2 regions of the Nocardia sp. NPDC051570 genome follow, and region 1 is predicted to be linked to the other one. Evidence: riboswitches for the same ligand, from Rfam matches in the RefSeq annotation. Region 1 holds a riboswitch; the other holds the start of a gene.
The links. A riboswitch is a leader RNA that binds a small molecule or an ion and turns the genes downstream of it on or off. The one in region 1 is predicted to bind cyclic di-AMP.
Positions count from the first base shown of each region.

Region 2: another riboswitch for cyclic di-AMP. It lies ahead of ACIA76_RS24260 (resuscitation-promoting factor Rpf1 domain-containing protein); the one in region 1 lies ahead of ACIA76_RS14380 (C40 family peptidase).

Region 1 is NZ_JBITDI010000005.1:217,778-221,835, forward strand. It holds gene ACIA76_RS14375 (RNA-binding S4 domain-containing protein) at 62-442, opposite strand; gene ACIA76_RS14380 (C40 family peptidase) at 498-1,160, opposite strand; cyclic di-AMP (ydaO/yuaA leader) riboswitch at 1,179-1,344, opposite strand; gene ACIA76_RS14385 (hypothetical protein) at 1,566-1,829, opposite strand; gene ACIA76_RS14390 (AAA family ATPase) at 1,983-3,167, shown strand; gene ACIA76_RS14395 (acyl-CoA dehydrogenase family protein) at 3,292-4,058, shown strand, end outside.
Region 2 is NZ_JBITDI010000009.1:303,440-307,497, reverse strand. It holds gene ACIA76_RS24275 (DUF2771 domain-containing protein) at 1-185, shown strand, start outside; gene ACIA76_RS24270 (cold-shock protein) at 619-1,038, opposite strand; gene ACIA76_RS24265 (hypothetical protein) at 1,216-1,449, shown strand; cyclic di-AMP (ydaO/yuaA leader) riboswitch at 1,724-1,897, shown strand; gene ACIA76_RS24260 (resuscitation-promoting factor Rpf1 domain-containing protein) at 1,906-2,556, shown strand; gene ACIA76_RS24255 (hypothetical protein) at 2,630-2,818, opposite strand; gene ACIA76_RS24250 (helicase-associated domain-containing protein) at 2,908-4,058, shown strand, end outside.

The DNA of each region.
Region 1 (4,058 bases):
CGGTCGTCAGGGCAGAGGTGGCCGCGCGACGACTATCGGGCGACTCACCGCGAGCAATGATTCAGTCGTGCGAGCGCCCGAGTAACCGATCCGTCTCGCGCCGTTCACGTTTGGTGGGTCGGCCGGTGCCGCGATCGCGGCGGGGCAGCGACGCGACGATTTCCTTGGGCGGAGGCGGGGGGCTCTTATCGATCAGGCATTGGGCGGCGATGGCAGCGCCCACACGCTTGGTGACGATCTGCTCGACGATCACGATGCGCTCAAGTCCGCTGACCCGGACCCGCACCTCGTCACCGGGCTTGATCTGATGTGCGGGTTTGACCGCTACGCCGTTGACACGTACGTGCCCACCACGGCACGCGGTCGCGGCCGCGGATCGGGTTTTGAACAGCCGAACGGCCCAAGTCCAGGAGTCGACTCGGGCTGAGATTGATTGTGACACTTCCAGATTCGCTCCTCATGCCCGGCCGCGCCATGCGACCGGGCATGGTGCGAAATCAGGCGGCGACTCGGCGTGCGGTGACGACGTCGTCGGTGTTCAGGTGCGCGAAACTGACGGTCTCACCGGACGTGGGCGCCTGCACGATCTTGCCGTCGCCAGCGTACATGACGACGTGGCCGCCATTACTCGTGACGATGATGTCGCCCGGCGCCAGCTGCGAGAGGGCAATCGGTCGGCCGACGTGCTCCATCTCGAAGCTGGTGCGCGGCAGCTTGATTCCGGCCTGCTTGTAGGCCCACTGCACCAGACCGGAGCAGTCGAAGGCATCCGGGCCGGTAGCGCCCCACACGTACTCGGCGCCAAGCTTCGACTTGGCCGCGTCGAGGGCGACGTCACCGGCCGTCTGCTGCTGGAACATCGGCGGCGCGAAGTTGGGGAGGCCGGGCGCGGCCTGGCCGGGGGCCATGGCCTGCGGCGCCAGCGCCTGCTGCACCTGCTTGATCTGATCGGCGTGCGCGGCCAGCGCCTGGTTCACCTCGTTGACCTGCTGGTCACCCAGCGGTACGTCGAAGTTACCTACGCCGGGGATGTCGACGGTCGCGGCCATGGCTGGAATCGCCGGCATCGCACCGGTTGTCGCTGCCACGGCGCCGAAAACCAACGCGCCCTTGACCGAATTCGGCAGCCGGGATTCCCGCTGCAAACTGTGCTTACCCACCGAGCTGAATCTCCTGTTTCTTCCTGCCCACGCCGCCGACCGAGTTAGCTGACGGGTTCGGGCCGGGAAGTTTCGGCCCTACCCCATCGGCCTTGCGACCGAAAGGGATTCACCCCAACACACCTGGGTCCCCGGTTCGGCGTTCGAGCTGCCCGCTCGACCACCGATTAGGCGGGTGACTTCTCGGGCCGCCTCTCCGATGAAGCGACAGACTCCGTGAAGTCACGAGAAGATTACGGCCACGCCGCGTCGATGTCCACCGGTAGAACCCGATAGTTAAGGCCCAACTAACACCGACCATGGGCGGCCTGCGGTTTCACGAGTTCGGGCGGTGGGTACAACCCGATCTTGGAGCACTCATCGGTGTTATAGAACCGAGAGCCGCGAGCGTTACGGGGCTGGACGTCAGTTCTCGGAGCCGTCGCGGTCGTCCAGCGCCCGCTCCAACTCCTCGATCCGCCGCCGCGCGTCGGCCAGACCGACCTCCAGCTGCCCCAGCGCCATCACCAACGGCCCGACCGCCAGATCGGCCACCAGCTGTGGATCGTCATAACCCCGTTCGATGGCCACCAGAATGCTGTTGCGAATGCGCGCGGCAACCGGTGCCCCCGCCGGTACGTTCCAGGACTCGACCACCTCGGCCACGGTGGGGATGGGCTCCTCGGACATAACCTTCTCCCTGCGCTGGGACCCGGACGCGAACAGTCCCCAGCCTAGGTGTCCGCCAGGCGCTTTCGACCCCGTATGCGGGCCGATAGCTGTTTCTAGGACATACCGTAGATATCGCCAGATTTCAGTGCGCACTGGCTACGGTGTATGGGCATGGACCCCGTGCGGAACCCGTACGCCCCCGGCGCCGGCCAGCGGCCGCCCGAACTCGCCGGGCGCGACAGGCAATTGGATGCCTTCGATATCGTGCTGGAGCGCGTCTCGCGGGGGCGGCCGGAGCGCAGTGTGGTGCTCACCGGGCTGCGCGGGGTGGGAAAGACCGTGCTGCTCAATCAGCTTCGGTCGGCCGCGCGGTCCCAGGGTTGGGGCACGGGCAAATTGGAGGCCCGGCCCGATCAGGAATTGCGCCGACCGCTCGCCTCGGCGCTGCATATGGCGGTGCGGCAGGTCGCGGTGGCCCATCGCAATCCGGAGATGGTCGACGACTTCCTGGGCATCCTCAAGGCCTTCGCGCTGCGCTCCACCGCCGATAAGGGCATGCGCGAGCGCTGGCAGCCGGGTATCGATGTGCCCGCGGTAACCGGGCGTGCCGATTCCGGTGATATCGAGATCGACCTGGTGGAACTGCTGATGGAGGCGGGCCAGGTGGCCCGGGACATCGGTGTGGGGATCGCGATCTTCATCGATGAGATGCAGGATCTCAGCGCCGCCGATGTGTCGGCCGTCTGCGGCGCCTGCCACGAGCTGAGCCAGGAGGGGGCGCCGCTGATCGTCGTAGGCGCGGGGCTGCCGCATCTGCCCGCGGTGCTGTCGGCATCGAAAAGCTATTCGGAGCGACTGTTCAGTTATCACAAGATCGATCGGCTCGACCGTGCGGCGGCCGACCATGCGCTCATCGCCCCGGCCGATCGCGAACAGGTGAAGTTCACCGAGACCGCGCTGGATGCCTTGTACCGCAAGGCCGATGGCTATCCGTACTTCGTCCAGGCCTACGGCAAGGCGACCTGGGACTTCGCGGCGCAGAGCCCGATCGGCGCGGAGGATGTGGAGCTGGCCGCCCCGGCGGCCGAGGAGGAGTTGGCGGTCGGATTCTTCGGTTCCCGCTACGAGCGCGCCACCCCGGCCGAGCGAGAGTACATGCGCGCCATGGCCGATCTGTCCGGCGACGATGGGCCCGTCGCGACGTCGGCGGTCGCCCAGGAACTCGGCCGCAAACCCGCCTCACTGTCACCCGCGCGCGACGGCTTGATCAAGAAGGGCCTCATCTACTCGGCGGAGCGGGGAACCATCGGATTCACCGTGCCCCATTTCGGCCGATATCTCCGCAGTGTGAGCTGAGCAATCCTCTTATCCGCCAAGATCATTAGCGACGGTTGGATTTCCCTGCCCCCGAACCCCTACCGGCGAGTAACCAACACTCCTACACTCGAATGTGATTCCGATCACGTCCGAGGAGGACATCATGGCGACTACCGCGAAAGTCGACGCCACGGAGGAACAGGCCCGGGCGCTCGTCGAGGAATCGCGTGAAACCACCTGGGCCAAGCCGTCGTTCGCCAAGGAGATGTTCCTCGGGCGCTTCCGGCTCGACCTGATCCACCCCTATCCACAGCCCTCGGAGGCGGATGCGGCCAAGACCGAGGCCTATCTGCACCGACTGCGCGCCTTCGCGGAGACCATCGACGGCGCCGTGATCGAGGAGACCTCGAAGATCCCCGCCGAATACGTGCGCGGCCTGGCCGAACTGGGCTGTTTCGGCCTGAAGATCCCCGAAGAGTACGGCGGGCAAGGCCTTTCACAGGTCGGCTACAACAAGGCCCTGATGATCGTCGGATCGGCGCATCCGAGCCTGGGCGTACTGCTGTCGGCGCATCAGTCCATCGGCGTCCCCGAACCGCTCAAGCTCGCGGGCACCCCCGAGCAGAAGCGAGAGTTCCTGCCGCGCTGCGCGAAAGGGGCCGTGAGCGCCTTCCTGCTCACCGAGCCCGATGTCGGCTCCGATCCGGCCCGGATGGCCTCCACGGCCACGCCGACCGAGGACGGCGAGGCGTACACGCTCAACGGCGTGAAGCTGTGGACCACCAACGGCGTGGTCGCCGAGCTGCTCGTGGTGATGGCGCGGGTGCCCAAGAGCGAGGGCCATCGCGGCGGCATCTCCGCATTCGTGGTGGAGGCGGATTCGCCGGGTATCACGGTCGAGCGGCGCAATGCGTTCATGGGTCTGCGCGG
Region 2 (4,058 bases), on a different contig from region 1:
TGGCCCGCCACGTGGCCTCCTACCTCGACTACCGCAAGGGAACCCTTGCCATCACGGTGGATTCACGCCCCCAGCCGGACCTGCGCCTGATCGGCATCGAACTCCAGTTGGTCATCCCGACCCGCGACGAGACCGGCAACGAGGGCTTCGCCCCCTACCAGGTCTGGTCCATCAAAACCGCCTGACCATCCCCGCACCTCGCACCGCTTGCGGCCGCCCGCAACGGGTGCGAAGCGCTGCAAGGGGTGCGGCATTGGGGTTAACGCCTGACCCATCGCCGCACCCTTTCCCGCTCCTCGCACCGATTGCGGACGCCCGCAAGGGGTGCGAAGCGCTGGAAGGGGTGCGGCGTTGGGGTTAGCCGCCTGACCCATCGCCGACACTCCCCCGCTCCTCGCACCGGTTGCGGACGCCTGCAAGGGGTGCGAAGGCCTAGAAGGGGTGCGGCGTTGGGGGGTGCTCGCGCTTCGCACCTTTTCTCGCGCTTCGCACCCGCTGTGGCCGTCCCATTGGGGTGCGAGGGGTTGGAAGGGGTGCGGGGGTACGAGAAAGGGTGCGGCGGGCGAGGTTCTCGCTCGGGCGCACCCTTTGTCGTTGCGGCGGGGCCGGATCAGGGGATCAGTGATCCAGTTCTCGGGCTACGCCGCGGACTACCTCGGCGATGCGCTGAGCGGTCTTGCGGTCGGGGTATTTGCCCTTGCGCAGGTCCGGCTGGATGCTGGCCTCGAGGAGGTTGATCATGTCCTCGATCAGGCCGTGCAGGTCGTCGGGGGTCTGGCGGGGCTGGGTCGGAATCTCCTTGCGGCCCTGGGTAGCCCCGCTGCGCACCGACGGCAGCGGCTCGAGCAGCTTGAGGCTCAATGCCTGCGGACCGCGGCGCCCGGCGGCCATCCCGAATTCCACTCGTTGCCCAGGCTTCAGCGCCTCGACACCCTTGGGCAACGCAGACGACCGAACATAGACGTCCTCACCCTCATCCTGGGAAAGGAAGCCGAAGCCCTTCTCGACGTCGTACCACTTCACCTTGCCGGTCGGCACTGCGCTCACCCGTTCGTCATCGATGCCCGGGCCTCCCGGGCACAACCATGGGCCCCGGAACATGTCCGGAACCAACCTGTTTGCGAAAAGAACGCGCCCCACAGGTATGCAGGACGCGGTGTAGTCGAGTCTACCCCGGTGGCCATCGCCCGAGCACATCAGTTTTACGGTGCAGTAATGCCCGACTCCGTCTCGAAGCCCGCGCCCCGCCGCTCCGGCCATCCGCTGTTGTACACGGCCCTGGGCCTGTTCGCGATCGGCCTGCTGGCGATCGTCGCCATCTTCCTCATCCCACTCGTGAGTGATTCCGATCCGGGACTGTGGCTGTACCTCGTAGCGATGGCGGCGACCCCGGCGGGTCTGCTGCTGGCCATCGTCTTCGCGCTCTGGTCCGGCCGTCGCGCGCGGTAGTCAACTTCTATATGCCCTGTTCGTTATCCCGACAATCATGTGATCTTAATCACATAACGAACTGGTCACGAGACGGTCACGGCGACCGAGATCTAATGACACGCCGCGACAACCTGCACAGACAGGTCCCTGGCAGGCTGTGCGGAGCACAACGACCCGCTCGTACACGCCGGTTATCAAATGGTGATTTTTCGCGGCGATCGTCGTACGGTCTTATCCAGCCGGGAGCAGTCCCGGAACCACCGGCCCGCCGCACCGAGCCTCGCTCCGCGGGTACGGAAACCCGACGGAAAGCAGGAGCGAGGGCGGGGAACCCACAGTCCCACGCAGGGAGCGGGAGAGGTCGAAAGACCGATCCCTTGGGGTGAAGTCCCGGGCAACCGGGACCGGACACGGCCTCTCAGTCCGAACCCGACAGCTCACCTCGCAGGTGCGTACGAGAGGGAGTTACCCGATATGAGTGGACGCCATCGCAAGCCGACCAGTACCGGTCGCACCGTAGCCAAGGTCGCCGTCTCCACCGCGATCATGGGTGGAGCGGGTGTGGCCCTCGCCGGAAACGCCGCAGCGGCTCCGGACCAAGATTGGGACAAGCTCGCCCAGTGTGAGTCCGGTGGTAACTGGGGCATCAACACGGGCAACGGTTTCCAGGGCGGCGTGCAGTTCTCGCCGAGCACCTGGGCCGCGCACGGCGGCACCGAATACGCCCCCGCTGCGAATCAGGCCAGCCGCGAACAGCAGATCACCGTCGCCGAGCGTGTTCTCGCGACGCAGGGCTGGGGCGCATGGCCGTCCTGCTCCTCTCGCCTCGGACTGCACAGCGCGCCGAGCGAGCGCAACGCGCCCGCCACCGCACAGCAGACGCCGCACTGGACCCCGCAGGCCGAGTCCGCGCCGCAGCAGGAGCAGCAGCCGGTGCAGACCGACAGCACCCAGGAAGTCTTCCAGGCCGTGGACAAGGCCGTCGCCGCCGCGCAGACGCAGGGCGTTGCCGTGCCGCAGCAGGCACTCGATGCCTACAACGCCTTCAAGGCCAGTGGCGCCAAGCTGGATCCGTCGATCGTGAACTTCTACGAGGCGAACAAGGGCGCGCTGCCGGCCAACTAGGCCCGCCACCCCTGTCCCCGTACACAGAAGAAGGCCCCCACCTCGCGGTGGGGGCCTTCTTCTTGTCTTCGCGTCAGCGGTTGATGATGGTGTGCGGGTGCACATACGGCACCTCATCCGCCGACACCGGAAACTCGGTGTCCTCGCCGAAGGGCGACAGACCACCGGCACGGGTCGACGACAACTCGGTGACGGCATGGTCGCCGTTGTCCAGCGACGGCCAGCCGTTGTCGACGTAAGGTTTCTTCGATTTGTTCACCACGCGCCCATTCTGGCATGGCCACAACCCGGTGGCGCGATAGGTACGACACAGCTCGGCGGGCCGCGAATCCCGGCCGTAGGCTGGACGGGATGACCACGACCGACTCCGCCCCCGGCTCGGCCGAGATCGCACTCGCCGATTGGCTGACCACCCGCACCGACGGGGATCTGGTGGCGCTGCTGCAACTGCGTCCGGATCTGGCCGTGCCGCTGCCGGGATCGATGGCGGTGCTGGCCGCCCGCGCCGAACAGCGCGCGTCGGTGCTGCGCGCCACCGACGAGTTGGACACCCTGGATTTCGCGATCGTGGAGACCCTGGCCGTACAGGGCGCCAGCTATCCGGGCCGCGCGGCCACGCCGCTGTCTCGCGCCCGCCTGCACGAACTGCTCGGCGATCGGGTGCCGATCGCCGATATCGACGCGGCCGTGGCCCGTCTCGCCGCCCGTGCGCTCGTCTGGGGTGAGGATGAGCTGTTACTCACCGCGACGGCCAAAGACGCGCTGCCATGGCCGCTGGGCAGCACCACGGAGATCCCGGATGCGTTGACCGAACCCGAGATCCGCGCTGCCCTCGACGACATCGGTTCGGCCGAACGGGCATTGCTGGACAAGCTCGCCACCACCGGACCACGCGGGCGCACCCGCGACGCCGCGCCCGGCACCGCACCGGACCGCCCGATTCAGCGGCTGCTGGCGAACCGGCTACTCCACTGGGTCGACGAGGAGACCGTCGAATTGCCGCCCTCGGTCGGTCAGGTGCTGCGCCGCGAACCGGTGACCGATCCGCATGCCCTGGTATCGCCGCGGCCGAAACCGCAGCGGCACACCGCGGCCGATGTGAACGCGGCCGCCGCGGGCGAGGTGGGCGAGCTGCTGCGGCACTGCGGCGACATTCTGGAGGTACTGGGTCAGACGCCCGCACCCGCGCTCCGTTCGGGCGGACTGGGCGTACGCGAATTGCGCCGCGTCGCCAAACAGACCGGGGTCGACGAGACCCGGGTCGGACTGCTCGCCGAGGTGCTGTCCGCGGCTCGACTGCTGGACAAGGGAATTCCCGAACCACCGCCGGATTCGGAGGCCGCCGACGAGTTCTGGGCGCCGACCGGATCCACCGACGGCTGGCTGGACGGTCCCGCCGCGCGCCGCTGGGTCGTGCTGGCACACGCCTGGCTGGAGCTGGACCGGTTTCCATGGATGATCGGCCTGCGCGACGCCAATGACAAGCCGCTGGCCGCTCTGTC